One region of the Mesorhizobium sp. P2_A8 genome, then DNA from elsewhere that is predicted to be linked to it. Evidence: riboswitches for the same ligand, from Rfam matches in the RefSeq annotation. Region 1 holds a riboswitch; the other holds the start of a gene.

Evidence for each region. Region 1 has a riboswitch for glycine ahead of AC1D10_RS35100 (D-amino acid dehydrogenase). Riboswitches for the same ligand answer to the same signal wherever they lie in the genome.
Region 2: another riboswitch for glycine. It lies ahead of gcvT (glycine cleavage system aminomethyltransferase GcvT); the one in region 1 lies ahead of AC1D10_RS35100 (D-amino acid dehydrogenase).

Annotation. Positions count from the first base shown of each region.
Region 1 is NZ_JBFUDB010000020.1:3,863-14,405, forward strand. It holds gene ehuB (ectoine/hydroxyectoine ABC transporter substrate-binding protein EhuB) at 1-530, shown strand, start outside; gene ehuC (ectoine/hydroxyectoine ABC transporter permease subunit EhuC) at 642-1,307, shown strand; gene ehuD (ectoine/hydroxyectoine ABC transporter permease subunit EhuD) at 1,312-1,980, shown strand; gene ehuA (ectoine/hydroxyectoine ABC transporter ATP-binding protein EhuA) at 2,037-2,801, shown strand; gene AC1D10_RS35095 (M24 family metallopeptidase) at 3,080-4,252, shown strand; glycine riboswitch at 4,418-4,507, shown strand; glycine riboswitch at 4,510-4,587, shown strand; gene AC1D10_RS35100 (D-amino acid dehydrogenase) at 4,642-5,883, shown strand; partial or broken gene AC1D10_RS35105 (malate synthase G) at 5,886-8,116, shown strand; partial or broken gene AC1D10_RS35110 (GlcG/HbpS family heme-binding protein) at 8,127-8,558, shown strand; gene AC1D10_RS35115 (hypothetical protein) at 8,983-9,510, opposite strand; gene AC1D10_RS35120 (2Fe-2S iron-sulfur cluster-binding protein) at 9,503-10,543, opposite strand, start outside.
Region 2 is NZ_JBFUDB010000014.1:113,965-124,507, forward strand. It holds gene AC1D10_RS33460 (GGDEF domain-containing protein) at 82-1,257, shown strand; gene gcvP (aminomethyl-transferring glycine dehydrogenase) at 1,258-4,068, opposite strand; gene gcvH (glycine cleavage system protein GcvH) at 4,086-4,454, opposite strand; gene gcvT (glycine cleavage system aminomethyltransferase GcvT) at 4,460-5,560, opposite strand; glycine riboswitch at 5,710-5,796, opposite strand; gene AC1D10_RS33480 (hypothetical protein) at 5,982-6,983, shown strand; gene AC1D10_RS33485 (molybdopterin-binding protein) at 7,040-7,831, opposite strand; gene AC1D10_RS33490 (cytochrome b/b6 domain-containing protein) at 7,833-8,714, opposite strand; gene AC1D10_RS33495 (DUF1345 domain-containing protein) at 8,812-9,489, opposite strand; gene AC1D10_RS33500 (YaiI/YqxD family protein) at 9,521-9,988, opposite strand; gene gfa (S-(hydroxymethyl)glutathione synthase) at 10,056-10,543, opposite strand, start outside.

The sequences.
Region 1 (10,543 bases):
TCGCCTCGCGATGCAAGAATGTGGCCTTCTCCGAGCCTATCTTCAAAATGTCAGATGCATTTATTGTTCCGAAGGGCAACCCGAAGGGTCTTCGCAACTACGATGACGTGAAGAAGAGCGGGGCCACAATTGTTGCCGCGACCGGTACGGCCAACATTGAAAATGCCAAGGCCGCTGGCGTTGATCCTGCCAAGATAATGGAAGTGCCGAGCCCCGTTGAGCTTCTTGCTGCGGTCAAGGCAGGGCGTGCGGACGTTGGAGCGAGCACATCCGTCGTAGTGGAGCAACTTGCGTCCAGCACGAATGGAGAGCTCGAAGCAACTGATCCCTCGGCGATGCCGAAGGAACTTTTCAACTGGGGCGCGATTGGCTTCCGGAAGGAAGACGCCGATTTCATCCCGGCTTTCAACAAGGCTCTTAAGGAATATCTCGGTTCTGACGAGATGATGAAGGCTGTAGCTGAGTACGGCTATAGCAAGACCCTGCTGCCCGGGGACGAAAAAGCTGAATGGATCTGCGCAAACAGGTAGTCAATCTCATGCGGCGAACCTAGTGTTAGGTTCGCCGCGCCTATTTGGTAGCAAATGCCCTCACGGGCGAACGCTCCAGTTGAACGGCGCTGGAGGGAAAGCTCTAGCGGCATGTCATATTTTGAGTTCATCAGCCAGTATGGCGAACGCATTCTGAGCGGGACACTCGTCACGATCATATTGACGATCATCGCCGCCGCCTTGGCTATTTCGATTGCGCTCATTGCTGGCTTGATGCGTTTATCGCCAAATCGCTTTGTCCGCAGTGTCGCGGCCGTGTATGTCGAAATTTTTCGAGGCACCTCCCTGCTCGTGCAGCTCTACTGGATTTTCTTTGTTCTGCCGCTCTTCGGGTTCACTCTTGAAAAATTCACGGCTGGTTTCATCGCGGTCGGCTTGAACCTCGGCGCTTACGGATCGGAATTGGTGCGCGGGGCAATTCTATCGGTTGCCCGCGGTCAGTGGGAAGCCGCGCTTGCACTCAACATGTCAGGCGTACAGCGCATGCGTCGCATTATACTTCCTCAAGCTCTCCTGATCATGCTCCCTCCCTGGGGCAATCTCATGATTGAGCTATTGAAAAGCACCGCCCTGGTCGCACTGATTGCCGTGGCGGATCTGACGTTTCAGGCAAAACAGATCAACTCCTCGACTTTCCTCTCGGCGCAAAGCTTCGGGACCGCCCTGATCATCTACTATGTCGTCGCTCGCTTCCTGATCACGCCCTCGATGAGATGGCTTGAACGGTTCATGGCGCGCAAGATGGGAGAGGCGTGAGGCCGTGCTGAATTGGGATTGGGATTTCACCTGGACGATCCTACCAAGGTTGCTATCAGCCACAGTCAACACGATACTTGCGGCTGGGCTTGGCTACGCGATAGCCGTTGTCCTGGGCCTCGTCCTGGCCCTTCTTCAGCGAACGCGGTCACCCATCTTCACTGCCAGCGTACGAGAAATCATCGAGTTCGTCCGCTCGACGCCATTGGTTCTGCAGGTATTCTTCGTCTTTTACGTCGCCCCTCAATTCGGCATCACGTTATCGCCATGGGTTGCCGGAATGCTTTCTATCGGCGTTCACTACGCGGCCTACCTGTCGGAAGTATATAGAGGCGGTATCGACTCCGTACCAAAGGGTCAGTGGGAAGCCGCAACATCTCTGAACCTCTCTACGACCAGGACGTATTTCCGCATCGTCATACCTCAGGCTCTGCCGCCATCGCTCGCTGGGATGGGGAACTATCTAGTCGGCATCTTCAAGGACACTCCGATCCTATCAGTCATCGGCGTTGCCGAGCTGATGCACGCAGCGAACTCCATCGGTGCGGAAACGTACCGGTTTCTTGAACCTTACACACTGGTCGGCATCATTTTCCTTGCGATATCGCTGCCGACCGCTGCGTTGATCAGAGCATTCGAAGGCTGGATGCGAAGAAAATTGGGACTAACCTGATGACCGATGAAACCCACGCATCTTTTCCGCTTCGCCTCGAAGGCGCCAACGTGCCCATGGTCAGCTTCAGAAAGGTCACGAAGCGATACGGGAGCCTCGTCGTTCTGGACTCGCTTGATCTGGACGTCGCCGAAGGAGAAATGGTCACCATCATCGGCCCTTCGGGATCTGGAAAAACGACGGTTCTCCGTACCTTGATGACACTGGATTCGATCAACGGCGGCGTGATTTACGTGGACGGCGAGCCGCTAACCCACATGTCCGACGGCACGAAACTCGTCCCCGCAAATCAGCGGCACCTGCGTAAGATGCGGTCGAAGATCGGGATGTGCTTCCAACACTTTCACCTCTTTCCGCACATGACAGCACTGGAAAATTGCATGGAGGGCCCGGTCAATGTTCTGGGCCTGTCAAAAAAGGAAGCCCGCGAGCGCTCGGAAGAGCTCCTGCGGATGGTCGGGATGGCCGACAAGCGGGATCAGCATCCTTCGCGCCTGTCCGGCGGCCAGCAACAGCGCGTTGCTATTGCGCGCGCCTTGGCTATGCGCCCCAAGGTGATGCTGTTCGATGAAGTGACGTCGGCGCTGGATCCAGAGGTGATCGGGGAGGTTACCGGAGTGATCAAAAAGCTGGTATCGGAGCACAACCTGACGATGTTGATGGTCACGCACCAGATGGGCTTCGCGCGACAAATCTCCGATCGGGTGAGCTTCTTCTACAAGGGTCGGATCGAAGAGCAGGGAACTCCCGACGAACTCTTCGGCGATCCGAAGAAAGAGCGGACCCAGCAGTTTCTCAGTGCGGTCCGCGAAGCCGTTTAGTGAAGTCGTTGACACACTGATCTGGCTCGTGTCGACCTCGAAGAACATCCGAAGATTTCGCTTTCATGGAAATGTCGAAGCTAGACGTGGAGGACCAACGCTTCGTTTCAAGGCGCCGGCCGCCCTGAGAATCCTCTGCACGACCGGAGGGCGGAAAAGCGATCCTCCCTGATTCTGAGCGGTGGCATCGATCGGAACCGAGTGAAGCAAACTGCCTACTTTCAAAATCCAAGAATGAATAATCGTACTCCGCCAGTCAGCCGCGCATGGTGAAGAACATGGAAGATATTGCAAAGGTGGAGCGTTTCACAGTATCAGAATTCCAATCTCGCGTTTCGCGGGCTCAACAGGCGATGAGGGAGCACCAGCTCGACGGGCTGCTCGTGTCGTCCATGGACAACATCCGATACTTCACTGGGATCGATTCCACTTTTTGGGAGAGCTACGCCAGACCTTGGTTCGTTCTCGTACGGGCTGAAGGCGATCCGATCGCCATAGTTCCCGAGATCGGCCGTTCGATTATGGAAACGCTTTGGGTGAAGGAGATTCGCTCGTGGCCGTCACCACGGCCAGACGACGATGGCACATCGCTCGTGATCCAGGCGGTCTCGGAGTTGCCACGCCGCTTTGGACGTGTCGGTGCTGAGCTCGGAATGGAGTTGCGCGTTGGCATGCCGGTGAGCCAGGTTCTGGATATTATGAAGGGGCTGCAGGGTGTCGAACTGGTCGACGGATCGAAAGCGATATGGCAGCTTCGTATGATCAAAAGCGAAGCCGAAGTCGCGAGGATCAGGACGGCCATCGATATCGCCGGGGGCGTATACGATACGGTTCCAGATTTCGTTCGCATCGGTGACACTGAAAAACGCATCCAGCGTGAGTTCCGGGCTCGCCTGAACTCAAGCGGCGCCAGTTCGATCCCGGTTGTGATCTGCCGCTCGGACATCGGCGGTCCTTTCGAGATCACCGGCGGCCCGCGCGACCGCAAGATCGCCGACGGTGACCTTCTCTTCATCGACACCGGAACCACGTTCGACGGTTACTACTGCGATTATGATCGAAATTACCAAGTCGGCGACGCAACCGATGCGCTACTGCAGGCGCACGAAAAGGTCTGGCAGGCAAACGAGATCGGGTTGAAGTCAGTCCGTGCCGGGGTTTCCGCTGCCTCCGTCTTCCGGGCAATGGCGAAAGTGCTCTCCTCTGGCGAGGAAGACCTGAACAGCAACGGGCGTATGGGCCACGGCCTGGGCCTGCGGGTCACGGAGCCGCCGTCCGTCAAAGTTGAAGACCAAACGGTGCTGCAGGCCGGGATGGTGTTGTGCATCGAGCCCGGGCTCGAGTACGAACCCGGCAAGATCGTTCTTCACGAGGAAACGGTGCTGGTGACCGAAGACGGCATGGAGTTGTTGACCAAGCGGGCCTCACGCCAACTGCCTCGGATCTACTAAGAAATCAAGCGATCGCCTCATGCGTTCTCCTTCCCGAAGGCGTGAGGTGTCCACGCTAACTTAAAGGCTCGTTTCGTTGCCGGGCACATTTTGCCGGGCACGTTTCGTTGCTCCGCACATTTCGCACTAAAACTCCGGCTGTCTGCGGTACTAATGCCGTGTCCACAAGGTGGAACGGGAGAGATCGGCGAGAGCCGGCGCCGACGGAGCAACCCCCCAAGGAAACTCTCAGGCACCAGTGACCGTTCGTGCCGGACAATCTGGAGAGAGGCGCCTCGCGCCCACCGAAGGGGAACGCCGGAATCCGGTCAAGCTCTCAGGTACCGAGACAGATTTGGGGATCGCCGCAGGTTCACGCCTGCAACCGTTGATCCATTGGAGTTCCTCAAATGCCCAGAATTGTCGTGATCGGCGCCGGTATCACCGGAGTGTCGACAGCCTATGCCCTGTTGGAACGGGGATACGAAGTCACCGTGTTCGAAAAGCAGCGCTACGCGGCGATGGAGACATCATTTGCTAACGGAGGGCAGCTCTCCGCCTGCAACGCCGAAGTCTGGAACCATTGGTCGACCGTCATCAAGGGTATCAAGTGGATGGCGCGAAGGGACGCCCCGCTCCTGATGAACCCTTCTCCATCCTGGCATAAGTACAGCTGGCTGGCGGAATTCATGGCGAACATCGGCCGCTACCGGGAGAACACGATCGCTACCACGCGGCTGGCGATTTTCGCCAGGCAGCACATGTTCGGCATCGCTGAGCGGGAAGGGATCGACTTCGACCACGTGCGCAAGGGAATCCTTCACGTCCATTACGACAAGGCAGGGTACGATCATGCGTCGAAGGTGAACGAGATGCTTGTCGAGGGCGGACTGGACCGCCATCCGGTCACCCCCAAGGAAATCGCCGAGATCGAGCCGGTGCTTTCCGGCAAGTTTCACGGTGGCTTCTACACGCCGTCGGATTCAACCGGCGACATCCACAAGTACACAGGCGGACTCGCTCAGGTCTGTGAGAGCAGGGGCGCGCGCTTCACCTACGATGCCGACGTGACCTCGATCACCAAGCGTGACGGGTTCCGCATCGCCTTCTCGACGAAGGGTGGCATCAAGGATGAGCTTCAGGCAGACGCTGTCGTCGTTTGTGCAGGTGTCCATAGCCGCACCATAGGCGCAATGCTGGGCGACCGGATCAACATCTATCCGGTCAAGGGCTACTCGATCACAGTCGATCTCGCTGACGAACTGTCCCAAGCTTCGGCTCCGTGGGTCAGTATCCTTGACGACCGGGCGAAGATCGTCACCAGCAGGTTGGGAACATCCCGGTTCCGCGTTGCCGGGACCGCTGAATTCAACGGCGCGAACCGGGATATAAGGGACGACCGTGTCAGGCCCCTCGTGGAATGGACGCGTACGCTCTTCCCAGGAGTTGCCACCAGTAACGTCATCCCGTGGGCAGGATTACGGCCCATGATGCCGAACATGATGCCAAAGGTCGGCAAGGGAAAGATCCCTGGAGTCTTTTACAATACGGGCCACGGTCATCTGGGCTGGACGCTCTCGGCAGCAACCTCGGCGGCGCTTGCCGAGGTCATAGGCGGGGAAATCCCGGTCGACCTGAGAGTGGCCGCATGAAGATGACTGACATATTTGCGGCTGGCGGCCTTCCCATCGAACTTGCTGGACTGAAGGTGGCGCGCGAACTGCGCGACTTCATCCGGGAGGAGGCCCTTCTACTGGTATCACGCCTGAAGCCTTTTGGGCGGCATTCTCTTCAATCGTCCATGATCTTGCACCGACTAACCGCGATTTGCTCGCACTCCGCGAGCTGATGCAGAACAGGATCGATAGCTGGCACCGCGAGAACGGCACACCCGTCGACCTCGACGCATACAAATCGTTCCTGCGCGAGATGGGTTACATCGTGCCTGAAGGCGAGGATTTCACTATCTCGACGACAAACGTCGATCCTGAGATCGCGACGATCGCCGGGCCGCAGCTCGTCGTGCCGGTGATCAACGCGCGCTTCTCGCTGAATGCCGCCAATGCCCGCTGGGGCTCTCTCTATGACGCACTTTACGGGACGGACGCGATCTCCGAGGAAGACGGCGCCGAAAGAGGCAGGAGCTACAATCCCGTGCGCGGCGACAAGGTGATCGCCTGGGCGCGGAAATTCCTCGACGAGGCCATCCCGCTGAATTGGGGATCGTGGTCCGATGTCAGCAGGCTCGTCGTCGCGAATGGCGCTGTTGAAATGCACACTTTCAGAGACCTAGCACGACAGGTTTCAGGAAGGTTTTCCGAACACGCAGTGACTGTCCTGCGTGACGGCTCGCAGTTCGCCGGCTATCGCGGCGAACCGAACAAGCCAATCGCGTTCCTTTTCCGGAACCACAGCTTGCATATCGAGATCGTTATCGATCCAGACTCCGAAATCGGCAGAGCCGATCCCGCCGGCATCTCCGACGTGCGGCTGGAATCCGCCATTACGACGATCATGGATTGCGAGGATTCGGTCGCCGCAGTCGATGCCGCGGACAAGGTCAGTGTCTACCGCAACTGGCTTGGCCTGATGATGGGCGATTTGGCTGAACAGGTGACCAAGGGCGGCAAGACTTTTACCCGCCGCCTCAACCCAGACGTCGTCTACAATGCGCCGGACGGTTCCAAGTTCGAGCTGCGTGCGCGTTCCCTGATGCTAGTGCGCAATGTAGGTCATCTTATGACCAACCCCGCAGTCCTCGATCGCGAGGGTAACGAGGTGCCGGAGGGCATCTTAGATGCGTTCGTGACGGCGGCCGTCGCGCTGCACGACATCGGTAGAAACGGTCGCAGGGCGAACTCACCCGCGGGCTCGTTATATGTCGTGAAGCCGAAGATGCATGGACCTGCCGAAGTCGCCTTTGCCGTGGAATTGTTCGCTCGCGTCGAGCAGGCGCTGGGCCTGATGCCGAACACGATCAAGATGGGTATCATGGACGAGGAGCGCCGCACGACGGTCAACCTGAAGGAATGCATCCGCGCTGCGAAAGACCGGATCGTCTTCATCAATACCGGCTTCCTCGACCGCACGGGCGACGAGATCCGTACTTCAATGGAGGCCGGCCCAATGATCCGCAAGGCGGAAATTAAGCAGTCGGCTTGGATCGGCGCTTACGAGAACTGGAACGTCGACACCGGTCTGGCTTGCGGGCTGGAAGGCCGTGCGCAGATCGGCAAGGGCATGTGGTCGATGCCGGACCAGATGGCGGCGATGCTGGAACAGAAGATCGCGCATCCGAGGGCCGGCGCCAATACCGCCTGGGTGCCGTCGCCGACGGCGGCGACCCTGCATGCCACACATTACCACAAGGTCGACGTCCATGCAGTTCAGAAGAAGCTGAGAAAGCGGGCGCCCGCGAAGCTCGACGACATCCTCTCCATTCCGGTCGCCTTGCACCCTAACTGGACGGTCGAAGATGTTCAGAAGGAACTCGACAACAACTGCCAGGGCATTCTGGGCTATGTCGTGCGTTGGGTCGATAGTGGCGTCGGCTGCTCCAAGGTTCCGGACATCAACGATGTCGGCCTGATGGAAGACCGCGCGACCTGTCGCATTTCCTCGCAGCACGTCGCCAACTGGCTGCATCACCATGTCTGCACGCGCGATCAGGTCATGAAGACGATGAAGCGCATGGCCGCCGTAGTCGACCAGCAAAATGCGGGCGATCCGACCTATACGCCGATGGCCCCGGACTTCGACAATTCCAACGCCTTCAACGCGGCTCGAGATCTGGTCTTTGCCGGACGACTGCAGCCAAGCGGCTATACGGAGCCTCTTCTGCACGCGCACAGGCTGGCTCGAAAGCAGCGTAAGATCCTGAACTAAGGGTTCGAAGATGATATCAATAACACTCGATCAGGCTAACTCGATCATCGAGAAGAGCCTCGCCTCCGCCGCGGACAACTAATTGAAGCCGCTTAGTGTCGCGGTTCTCGATGCAGGCGGCCACCTCGTCGCCTTCCAAAAGCAGGACGGTTCATCCATGCTTCGCTTTGAGATCGCGTTCGGTAAGGCGTACGGTGCTCTTGCGGTTGGCTTCGGTTCGCGGTGGCTGGACTTAGCGGCACGAGATCGCCCGCATTTTATCGCGGGGCTCAATTCCGTGTCCGGCGGGCAGATCGTGCCGGTCCCCGGCGGTGTGCTGGTGAAGGATTCGAACGGGAGCCTGCTCGGTGCAGTCGGGATCACCGGTGATACGTCTGACAACGATGAGCCGACTGCCGTTGCGGCAATCCATTCGTCAGGCCTGACCCCAGTCTGCGATTGAGTCACTCGTCAATAAGAAATGATATCGCTCGTCGCGAGACACTGCGGCCAAGCGATGAATGATTTCCTACGCCCAGCTTAGGTGCCCCCATCCGCGGCCGAGGACAGGGGCATTTCACACGACGTGCGCGTGTCGCGTTGGGCCATGCCAGGACGAAATAGATGCCTGCGGCCAGCACGAACAGGTGCATCGGCAGGAACGACATCATAGCGAGGTCTTTCGCGCGAAGCATGAGTTCGGGCGCGGCTATGAGCGAGGCCAAACATCGGGTCTGCGGTGCTCCACCATTGTTCGTGTCGCCATGAAACCTACGTTGCAGGGCCATAAGGCGGCTTATCTGCTCGAGGCACTGAGCGCAGCTTCGCGGGGTTTGAGCTGCGTTCGAATTTTCAGAACGTTCGTAGGGGTGAGACGACGATCGCCTTTAATGGTTCTCGATGGTCGTTTTGATCCACAGCAGAATGGATGGCACCATCGGCGTCTCGATCAGAAGGCGAATCGAATCCCTGTCACGAAGAAAAGCCGTCACGACCGTCGCATGGCCGAATGAAATCGCGCTGGAGCGGGTCGGCTGCGACCAGTCCAATGCCGTAGCCCTTTTGAGAAGCCCGCTCAGCCCTGCTCCCGAGATGTCGAACCCGATGTAACCGTCAGTAGCATCTGTGACGGCATAGCCATCCGGATGCCATCCTTCTTCAACCGAAGTTGCTGACGGGACGACGGCGAGGCATTTGTCTCTCGCCAAGGCAACTGCATACGGCTCCTCGACGATTACGTCGGTGGCTCCTAGCGGGTGGGTCGTTATGCCAAGCGACGCGAGCCCGCGCCCCACGTTCCCACTCACCATCAAGATCTGTCGGCTTGGTGCGCGCACCAAGTTCACAGTATCGGTGTTGGCGAAGCCAGTTTCATCAAACGACGCAGGCTCCCACTTCTGGCCGAAATCAAGCATTTAGCCGCGCTCCTGCGGGATCGAAAGCACAGGCGGCCGATACCCTCGCCTTTCTGACTGCTCCCAGGTGCTGGAGTTCTATGATCTCTCCCTGGCGCTCCATCGCATTCTCTATCAATCCGAGCGCGATCGGCTTTCCAATCGTTGGACTGAAATAACTGGACGTCACAAACCCAATCGAGCGCGATTTTCCCGTAACACGCTCGATTGCGTGAGCTCCCGTCGCGAGCGGTCCGCCATCGTCGGTGATTGAGAGGCCAGTAAACTGGCGGCGCTTCTTTTCCTGAGCCCATTCGGTGAACAGCGACCGCCGGCCGACGAATTCGTCCGTACGCTTATCGCGCGGTCCAACGATGCCGAGGTCATGCGGCAACGTCAGGCCGTCCGTGTCCTTGCCGACCACGATGTATCCCTTTTCAGCGCGCAGGATCATCAACGCCTCCAACCCGAGCAGCGTGGCGTTGAACCGTGCGCCGGCCTCCCTCAGGGCACAGAACAGGGACGCCGCTTTTGACTGCGGAACCGAAACCTCGAACGACAGGTCGCCTGAGAAGCTTACGCGCCCCAGGCGTACTGGACCGCCTTCGAATGTGGCCATTCGCCAAGACATGTGAGGGAACGCCTCATTGCCGAGATCCAGGCCCAGGCCCAACGACTCGAGTAGTGAACGCGACTTCGGCCCAGTGACGGTAAGGGTCGCCCAGCGGCTTGTGGCGTTATGGATGGACAATCTGGTAGGGTCGAAAAGATCCTGGCGTATGTCCTCCAGCCTGAGATGGACACCTGTCACGTGTGAACTGGAGCAGGATACGAGGAAACGCGTTTCATCGAGCCGGGCAATGACACCATCATCATACACGCTTCCGTTCTCGTTGAGCGTCAGGCCGTATCGAATCCTTCCGGGCTTGAGCGTTGAGACCTTTCCGTATCCGTTGAAGTCGAGGAGCAGTCCTGCGTCCGGCCCGATGACCTCGACCTTGCCGAGCGGACTTGCATCGAAGATCCCCACGCCCTCCCGCGCACGCAGCGCCTC
Region 2 (10,543 bases), on a different contig from region 1:
TCGGCCGAAAACCGTATCCGAGGGCTGCCGCTGACCTAGAATGCAGCGCACCCACCGACGCTCGAGAGGCTCTCGCCTGACATGCTGGACTTCAGTTCGCTCCTGCTCGCGGCCGCGCTGTCGGGGATCTGCCTGAGCGTTACCATGTTCGCGATCTGGTGCACCGCGCCCAAGGCGGGCTTCGTCCTGACCGTGGCGTGCGGCATTCTGGTGCTCGTCGCGCATGTGATCCTGTTCTGGCGATACACCAAGGTGCCTGATCCACTGCTCTGCCAGATCGTGCTCGTGCTGCTGAGCCTGGGATTCCTGATCATCTGCTTGTCGGCCATGCAATATCTCGGCGTGCCTGGCTATCGACGTGCCTTTGCACCGACCCTTGCCGCCATGGCGGTCTGTGCGGCCGTGACCTTCATCGGCCTTGATGGTGTCGGCTTCATCATCACCTACGCGACGGTAACGGCGCTGCTGTCGGCGATCGGCGCGATGTTCTGGATCAACGGCAGCCATGATCGCCGGATCCTGCTGGTGGTTTCGTTTCTGAGCGGCACCTGTGCGGTGTCCTTTGCGCTCTGTGGCATGGTTCTGCTGGGCAGGGGGCAGTGGGTGCTCGCGGTCGCACCCGACAACTGGGCCGAACGGCTGAATTCCGTGGTGGCGGTGGCTTGCATGACCGGGCTCGGCGCGTTGACGCTCTCCCTCCATCATCTGCAGGCGCAGATCGAGCTGAAGGCCGAGACCATGACCGACCCGCTGACGGGGTTGATGAACCGTCGGGCGCTGAAATCGCTCTATGGGGAGCGGAGTTTCGGTCCATTCATGTTCGTCGTCATGTTTGACCTCGACCACTTCAAGCGGACGAACGACGTCTACGGTCACCCGGTCGGCGACCAGGTCCTGTGCCGCTTCGCCGCGGTCATCAAGAAATATGCCAGAACCGGCGTCGACGCCTTTCGCCTCGGCGGCGAGGAATTCGCCGTTGTCATATCGCGGATGACGGATGAAAGGGCCTACGATCTCGCCAGCAAGATCGGCGTCGCCTTCGGCACCGAAATCGTTGCCACCCAGATTGGTCCGTTGCGCAGCACGGTCAGCGGCGGCATCGGCTTTGGCGAGGCCGACGGCCGCAGCCTCGATGACGTGCTGGCCGAGGCCGACGCAGCGCTCTATGCCGCCAAGCGCGCCGGGCGAAATTGCGTCATCAGCCGCAAAAGGACGGGCAAGGCCGAACCGGTGAAGCCGGCCTTGCGCTCAGCGTAGTTATTCCGCCGCACCCAGATAGTCCGACAGCGGGGGGCAGGAACAGACCAGGTTGCGGTCGCCGGCAACATTGTCGATGCGCGACACCGGCGGCCAGTATTTGGCTGCTGTGTCGGCGTCACCGGCGGGGTAGGCCGCCTCCAGCCGCGAATAGGGATGGCTCCACTGGCTGGCCAGTGCCTCGGCGGCTGTGTGCGGTGCATTGACCAGCGGGTTGTCGGCCAAGGGCCATTCGCCCTTGGCCACCTTGGCGGCCTCGCCAGCGATGGCGATCATTGCCTCGCAAAAACGGTCGAGTTCGCGCTTGGGCTCGGACTCGGTCGGCTCCACCATCAGCGTGCCGGCGACCGGGAAAGACATGGTCGGCGCATGGAAACCATAGTCGATCAGCCGTTTGGCGATGTCGTCGACGCTGATGCCGGCGCTGTCCTTGAGCACGCGGGTGTCGAGGATGCATTCATGCGCGATGCGATCGTGCCTGCCCTTGTAGAGAAGCGGGAAATGCGGCGCGAGCCGCGTCGCCACATAGTTGGCCGAGATGATGGCGGTTTCCGTAGCCTGCTTCAGGCCGGAAGCGCCCATCATGCGGATGTACATCCAGGTGATCGGCAGGATCGAAGCGCTGCCGAAAGGGGCGGCCGACACCGCATGGCCCGAGCCTTCGGTGACGTGGCCCGGCAGATACGGCTGCAGATGCGCCTTGACGCCGATCGGGCCGACGCCCGGGCCGCCGCCGCCATGCGGGATGCAGAAGGTCTTGTGCAGGTTCATATGGCAGACGTCGGCGCCGATGTCGCCGGGGCGGGCGAGACCGACCAGGGCGTTGAGGTTGGCGCCGTCGAAATAGACCTGGCCGCCATGCTCGTGAATGAGGGCGCAGAGGTGGCGCGCGCCTTCCTCGTAGACGCCATGCGTCGAGGGATAGGTGAACATCAGCGCCGCGAGATTTCTTGAATGCTCATTGGCCTTGGCCCTCATATCGTCCATGTCGATATTGCCATCCTCGCTGCAGCGCACGACGACGACGCTCATGCCCGCCATCGCCGCACTCGCCGGATTGGTGCCATGCGCCGAGGACGGGATCAGGCAGACGGTGCGATGGCTGTCGCCACGCGAGCGGTGGTAGCCGCGAATGGCAAGCAGGCCGGCATATTCGCCCTGGCTGCCGGCATTGGGCTGCAAGGTGACGGCGTCGAAGCCGGTGATCTCCGACAGCCATCCTTCCAGTTCGCCGATCATGGCGCGATAGCCAGCCGAGTGCGCGGCCGGCGCGAAGGGATGGAGATTGGCAATGCTTGGCCAGCTGACCGGCATCATCTCGGCGGCGGCGTTGAGCTTCATGGTGCAGGATCCGAGCGGGATCATGGCGCGGTCGAGCGCCAGATCCTTATCGGCCAGCCTGCGCAGGAAGCGCATCATCTCGGTTTCCGAGTGGTTCTCGTGGAAGACGGGTTGGGTGAGGAACTCCTTGCCACGCGGCTTGCCAGGCACGGTGCTGGCAGCGGCGGTCCCAGCCTTGGCGCCAAACAGCGCGGCGATCGCCTCCACATCGGCATCGGTCGAGGTCTCGTCGAAACAGACGGCGACATGGTCGGCGTCGATGATGCGCAACAGCCGGCCGGTCTTTTCAGCGGCAGATGCGATTGCCGCGGCCTTGCCTTTGACCTCCGCCGTCACCGTGTCGAAGCGGCTGGCACCGAGCACCGAAACACCTGATGCCTTTAGACCGGCGGCCAGGCGGTTGGCCAGCCCATGGATGCGTCCGGCGATCGCCTGCAATCCGGCAGGGCCGTGCCAGATGGCATAGGCCGTCGCCATATTGGCGAGCAGCGCCTGCGCGGTGCAGATGTTGGAGGTCGCCTTGTCGCGGCGGATGTGCTGCTCGCGCGTCTGCAGCGCAAGACGATAGCCCGGGCGGCCCTTGCTGTCGGTCGATTGGCCGACGAGGCGGCCGGGCATCAGCCGGGTCAGCTTGTCGGAGACGGCGCAATAGGCGGCGTGCGGGCCGCCAAAGCCCATCGGCACGCCGAAGCGCTGCATCGGGCCGACGGCGATGTCGGCGCCGAGTTTCGCCGGTGCGTCGGTCAGCGTCAGGCCGAGCGGATCGGCAATGAAGATGACCAGTGCGCCGGTGGCGCGAGCCTTCTCGATCGCTGCCTTGTGGTCGCCATAGACGCCGAACGTGTCCGGCCAGGAGACCAGCAGGGCGGCGGTGTTGTCGTCGATCGTCTCGCCGTCGATCTCGATGTCGAGCGGTTCTGCGCGGGTGCGCACGACATCCAGCGTCTGCGGATGCGGCGTGCCGGCCAGCGCCACCTTGGTGCGCTTGTCGCGATGATGGCGCAGCGCGATGCCGACCGCCTCCGCGACGGCGGTGGCTTCATCGAGTAGCGAGGCCGAAGCCACCGGCAGACCGGTCAGCTCTGCGACCAGGGTCTGGAAATTGAACAGCATTTCGAGCCGGCCCTGGCTGATCTCGGCCTGGTAGGGCGTGTAGGCCGTGTACCAGGCCGGGTTCTCGAACAGATTGCGCTGGATCACCGGCGGCACATCGACACCGTGATAGCCGGCGCCGATGAAGCTCTTCAACACCGTGTTCTTTGCCATCGTCGCTGACAATTCGGCCAGGGCTTCAGCTTCGCTGGCCGGCACGGGCAGGTTCAGCGGCAAGTCGAGGCGGATCGATCTCGGCACGGCCTGGCTGATCAGCGTCTCAACCGAGGGAACGCCGATCACGGCCAGCATGGCTCTGACATCGTTGAGGCCGGGGCCAATGTGGCGGGCCGAGAAGGGGGTGAGTGCTGCGGTCATCTTTTTTGGTCCTGCTTTCAGCCGATGTGGGCCAGGTAGGCGGCCTCATCCATGAGGCCTTCCAACTGGCTCTCATTGGCCAGCTTCATCTTCCACAACCAACCGGCGCCGGTTGCCGCCGAATTGACCAGCGATGGATCCGACGAAAGCGTGCCGTTGGCCTCGGTGATTTCGCCGTCGACCGGCGCGTAGACGTCGGATGCCGCTTTGACGGACTCGACCACCACGGCGGTATCGCCCTTGGCGAGCTTTTTGCCCGTTTCGGGCAGTTCGACGAAGACGAGATCACCAAGCTGCTCCTGCGCGTAGTCGGTGATGCCGACCGTGGCGATGCCGCCCTCGACGCGGAGCCATTCGTGATCTTCGGTGAAATAGGTCTTTGCCATCGGATTCATCCTTTGCGGTAGCGATGCGGTGTGAAGGGCAGGGAGCTGATATCGACAGGGATTTTCGTGCCGCGCACGTCGGCGAAAACCCGTGTGCCGGGCTTTGCCAGCGGCGTTGCGACATAACCCATGGCTACCGGATGGCCGGCCGAGGGGCCGAAGCCGCCTGACGTGACATGACCGGCGGGATTGCCGTCGGCATCGAAGAGCGCGGCGCCGGCGCGTACCGGCTGGCGGCCCTCCGGCTTCAACCCAACCCGCCTTTGCGCGGGTCCCCGTTCTACGGCGGCTCGCAGGGCGTCGGCGCCGATGAAAGCGCCGGAGGCGCGGATATCTTTCGGGATCGCCCACGTCAGTCCGGCGCTGGCCGGGTCGGTCTCCGGTGTGATGTCCTGGCCGTGCAGGCACAGCCCAGCCTCCAGTCGGAGGCTGTCGCGAGCGGCAAGGCCGATCCACAGCACGCGCTCATCGCCGAGCAATTTCGCGACGAGGTCGCGCGCATCTGTCTCTGGCAGGCCGATCTCGAAACCGTCTTCGCCGGTGTAGCCGGAGCGGCTCATGAACCAGTTCTGCCGTGGCTCGACCCCATGCATGAACAGCAGTGAGCCGGTCTCGATGCCGGCGCGGGAAAGGGCTGCCCAGGCTTCCGGGCCCTGGACGGCAAGGAAGACGCGATCGAGTGGCTCGACCCTGGCGTCGAAATCCGCGGCAAGCGCACGCAAATGCTTTTCGTCGGCCACGGCGTTGCCTGCGTTGGCGACCACCATGAAGCGCTGGTCGCCCAGCCTGGTGACGATCAGGTCGTCCAGAATGCCTCCTGCTTCATTGAGGAAGAAGGACAGTTTGGACTGCGAGATTTCGAGCGCGCCGGCATCCACAGGACAGGCGCGGTTGAGCAACGCAACCACTTCGCGCCCGCTGATCTCGAACAGTTTCATATGCGAGATGTCGAACAGGCCGGCATGCTCGCGGGTGTGAAGATGCTCCTTCATGACGCCGGCCGGATAGGTCAGCGGCATCGACCAGCCGGCAAAGGCGCCAAAGCGTGCACCGGCGGCTACGTGGATATCTTCCAGGGGAAGGTGTTTGGTGTCGTCGCCCGTCATGTCATCTCCAGAGTCGCACGCAATCGGCCGCGAATGGCGACCAGTCCGTGCCCCTCTGTCTGAAGCCTGAGAGACTCGCGCAACCGGAACTCTGTCAGCGGCGCTTACACCTTCGGCGCGGGGGCAAGCCCCGACTTTCCAGAGTGTCTTTCCCGTCTACGGTTCTTTTGCCTGAGAGATTTCGGGCGATTTCCCCTTCGGCGGCAGCTTTCGCTGCTCTCTCCCGCAAACAGGTAGGACTCGCAAGAGCCCTCGACTCGTCATCCATAGCCCGTCGACGACACATTGTCACCTGCCTGCGACGTGTTGCTGACAAGTCTTCGCTAACCACGCCGTTTGCCGGATTTTCAAGACACTGCTGATATGTTGGCAGCCATGAGGCTTTGCGCCGGCGCTTGCCGGCAGCGGACGGGGACGACAAATGGGCGAATTGATCATGAGTGCGCCGGTGGCGGGGCTGACCTCGAAAAGCCGCATCACCAGGGAAGACGTGGCCATGTTGCGCCATGAAGTGTTCGGCGATGGCGTGGTGACGCGCGGCGAGGCCGAGGCACTGTTCGCGCTCGACGCCACGGCGAAGGAGAAGTGCCAGGAATGGCCGGGCTTTTTCGTCGAAGCGGTCACCGACTACATCGTCCACCAGGAAAAGCCGTCGGGCTACATCTCGCAGGACAATGCCGAGTGGCTGATCCGCACGATCTCGCGAGACGGCATGGTCGACAGCCGCACCGAACTCGAGCTGCTGGTCCATGTGCTGGAAGAGGCGAGATCGTCGCTGAGCCAGCTTTGCGTCTATGCGCTGGAGCAGGTCGCCCACGCCGTCATCGACGGCAAGGGGCCGCTCATGCTTGGCGGTGCGCTGGTTCCCGGACTGATCGCCAAGGCGGAGGTCGAGCTTTTGCGCCGGATCCTCCACGCACATGGCGGTGACGGCAACATCGCCATCACCCGTGCCGAGGCCGAAGTGCTGTTCAAGATCAATGAGCGGACAGCCCAGGCCGAGAACGATCCGTCCTGGAACGATCTGTTCGTCAAGGCGATCGCCAATTTCGTCATGTGCTCGGCCGGCTATGAGGCGCCGACACGCGATGTGGCGCTGCGCCGTGATGCCTTCCTGGAACACGCCGATCCGGAAATCGGCGGCTTCTTCAGCCGCATGGTCTCCGGCGGCCTCGCCGGCATCATGGAGGCCTACCGGTCCCCCGACGACATCGAGGCCGAGTGGGAAGCCAAGAACAGGGCGACTGAAGCCCTGGCGCGCCGCGCCGAGACGATCGATGCCGGCGAAGCCAGCTGGCTGATCGAGCACATCGGGGCGGACAGGCCGCTGTACGAGAACGAGCGCGCGCTGCTGACCCTGATCAAGCATGCCTCGCCAGAAATCCACCCGGCGCTGAAGCCGCTGCTCGACAAGGTAGCCTGAACACGCGGCGGCGCTCGCTACGCCCCCGGGCCGATCATCATCTTGCGCTTTGCGGTTCAGATTCCACCGTACCAGTCGTAGCCATTGTCTTCCCAATAGCCACCCCTGCCGCCGCCGACATTGGCGAAGCCGTCGACCAGCTCGATCTTGTAGAGATATTTCGGCATCTTGTAGCCAAGCTGACGCTCGACGCGGACACGCAGCGGCGCGCCGTTCTCGACCGGCAGCGGCTTGCCATTCAGCCCATAGGCAAGGATCGTCTGCGGGTGGCGGGCGTCGATCAGGTCGATCGTGCCGTAGTATTTGATGTCGCCGGAGAGACTGCGGTCGATCGTGTCGAGACAATGGAACATGACGTAGCGGGCCTGCGGCTTGACCACCGCCTGGTCGAGCACCAGCGACAGCGGCGTGCCGGTCCATTTGGCGATGCAACTCCAGCCTTCGACGCAGTCGTGGCGGGTGATCTGGGTGCGGCTCGGCATGGTCATCAATTGCTCGCGGCTAAGTGACAGCGGCTTTTCGACAAGACCCGAAACCTCCAGCCGCCAGTCGGCGAAATTGTTGGCGAGTAGACCCTTGTAGACGTCGTCGTCCGGCGCCGTGACGCCGTTCGGCCGCTGCGGCTGGCGGATATCGGCCTCGGTGAATTCCGGCGCCAGCGCATCGCGGCCGGCAAGCAGGCGTTGCGCCCGGTATGTCAGGCCATTGGCGTTTTCGAGGAAGCTGCGCAGGCCGCTGCCAATGCTAAGCTGGCTGTCGAAAGCGTCGCAGCCCGACAGCATGATGCCGGAGGCGCCAAGGCCGGCACCCGTCAGGAATTTCCGGCGGCTGATCTGGAACTTACCCATGTCACGCACTCCTCTCGGTGGAATTGTCGCCCTGTGCGGGAGGATCGGTGCGGTACCAGCCGGTGATGATCGAGCGCAGTTCGTTGATCGGGCCAGCAGCCAGGATCATCAGAATGTGGACGACGAAGAAGGCGACCAGCAGCACCATGACGGTGAAATGGATGGTGCGCGCCGTCTGCCGGCCACCGAGCAGATCGTTGAGGAACGGCAGCACCGAGTTCATGCTGGGCGACATAGCCAGGCCGGTGATGATCATCAGCGGCAAAAGCACGAACAGCACGCCGCCATAGGCCATCTTCTGCAGCGTGTTGTATTCCCGCGTGTGGTGGAATTTGAGCTTGGCGTGGTCGACGATGTCCTGCGGCAGGCGCTTGAGATCGTCGAGGCGCGGCGCCAGATCGCGACGCAGATGGCCATTCACAGTGCTGGCGACCAGCCAGACGATCAAGGTCGTGGTCAGTATCCAGGCAAAGAAGAAATGGATGACGCGGGCGGTGCCGAGGTCATAATAGGACGGGATGGTCGCCCAGGACGGAAAGCCGCGCGCCGTTTCGTTGCCGGCCGGACCGGACCAGCCGAGCACGCCTGTGGTGTCGAAGCGATGCCCGAAGATTTCGGTATAGCCGCGCGTGCCGGCGTCGGTGTTTTCGGCGCCTATGGCGAAGATGGTGTTGTTGTAGTCGAAGCCCGACTGCTTGCCGATGTAGAGCTGTGGGCGGGCGTTGAAAATCTGCAGGCCGGACAGCAGCATGAAGAACAGCGAGATGGCCCAGATCCAGTGCGTCAGCCGCGTCCAGCGCGACTGCCGATAGATCAGCGTTGTGTCATTCGAAGCGGGCGCATCCGGTCCGGCGGCGGCTTGGCTTCTGGCAACCGATTCCATCTTGTCTCGTCTCCCGGCCTCGCGGCGTGGCCTGCGCGTTCATTGTCCTCCTGATACGTCGCCAACCAAACCGATGTTTCATCCGATCACGGAATTATTATGGGCTGCCCAGGCTGACCGCGAGATTGACGGCCGCGGCGACGATCACCGTGTTGAAGAAGAACGACAGGATCGAATGGACAAGCACGACACAACGCATATGCGTTGTCGAGATGTTGGTGTCGGCAGTCTGCGCGGTCATGCCGATGACCGTCGAGAAGTAGAGGAAATCCCAGCCTTCCGGCCGCTTGTCGCCTGGGAACAGCAGGCCGCCGACCGGGATTTTCTTCTTGGTTTCGGCGTCGACCGCATCGCCGTCCATCCAGTAGACATGGGCATAATGGAGCGCTGCCATGGCATGGATGGTGAACCAGCCGAGCGGGATCGACAAAAGCGCAAAGCCAAGCTCGACAGGGTGAGCGCTGTCTTTCTGGTTGATCAGTTGAAACAGCGAGAAGGTGGCAACGCCGACGACGACAAGCGTCACCGCGAAGATGACCAGCACCGGCTGGTCGGTGGCGCGCGCATTCTTGCTCAGATACCTGCCGGTGAACTTTGGCATCTGCGCGACGACAAGGATGACGTAGGCGGCAAAGAATGCGTTGGCGCCGATCGAATAGGCGAGCGAGGCATGCAGCAGCAACGCCACGACAAGTGCCACAACGCCGAAGCCGAACGACATCGCGAACAGCATGTGGCGCTGCATGGGGTTCTTCGTCGGGGTTTCGGCAGCCATGGCGGTCCCACCCTTGGATGGCGCTCGGTTTCTACTGCGGTGTGGCGGATTTGAGGGCGCGCCGCAAGATGCGGTCGAGTTCGCCGAGAAACCGCGAGCGGTCCTGCGGCGCGAAGCTGGCATTGTAGCCCTTGCTTTCGCCGGTCTCGCGCAGATGCTGCTTGAGGTCGCGCATCGCCACCGCCATGCCGATCGTTTCCGGTGTGAAAGGGCGCCCGGTCGGCCCGAGCACATGGGCACCGAGCGCCACCGCACGGGCGGCGAGCGGAATGTCTGATGTGATCACGATGTCGTTGGCGTGCGCATTGTCGACGATCCAGTCGTCGGCGGCGTCGGCGCCCTTTGACACCACGACGTTGCGGATCATCGGATCGCGCGAAGGCCGCAGGCCACCATTGGAGACATAGGTGACAACGACGCCGTGGCGCTCGGCGACCTTTTCGACCTCGGCTTTGACCGGGCAGGCATCGGCGTCGACGAGAATTGACGGTGCGGGCATCGTGGGTTCCAATGAATATGGGGCCGGGCGATTTCGTCCGGCCCCATGGATGTGATCCGATCGGCTGTTACGCCGGCAAGGCGCCGGACTTCTTCGCCGTCCAGGTGGCGATATAGTCCATCAGGCCGGGATTGAGGCAGTCATAGGGCTCCAGCCCGATGGACTTCAACTGCGCGCGGATGCCGTCCATCCGCTTCGGATCGACACCGGATTCGATGATCGACGAGACGAAGGCGGTGAAGCCCGGCGGCGACCAGCCGTCCTCCTCGAAGCGCTCAGGATGGATGAAGGACAGGCCCTTGAATGGATGATCACGCTCGACCGGCCCGTGCATGTGGACGCCGCAGCCGGTGCAGGCATGACGCTGGATCAGCGCGCTGGGGTCGACCACTTTGAGCTTGTCGCCGTTCTCGGTGACGGTGACGTCGCCGGTGCCAGCCACGGCAACGACCGAGAACACCGCGCCCTCCGGCTTCCAGCATTTGGTGCAGCCGCAGGCATGGTTGTGGGCGATCTGGCCCTTGACCTTCACCTTCACCGGCTTGCTGGTGCAGG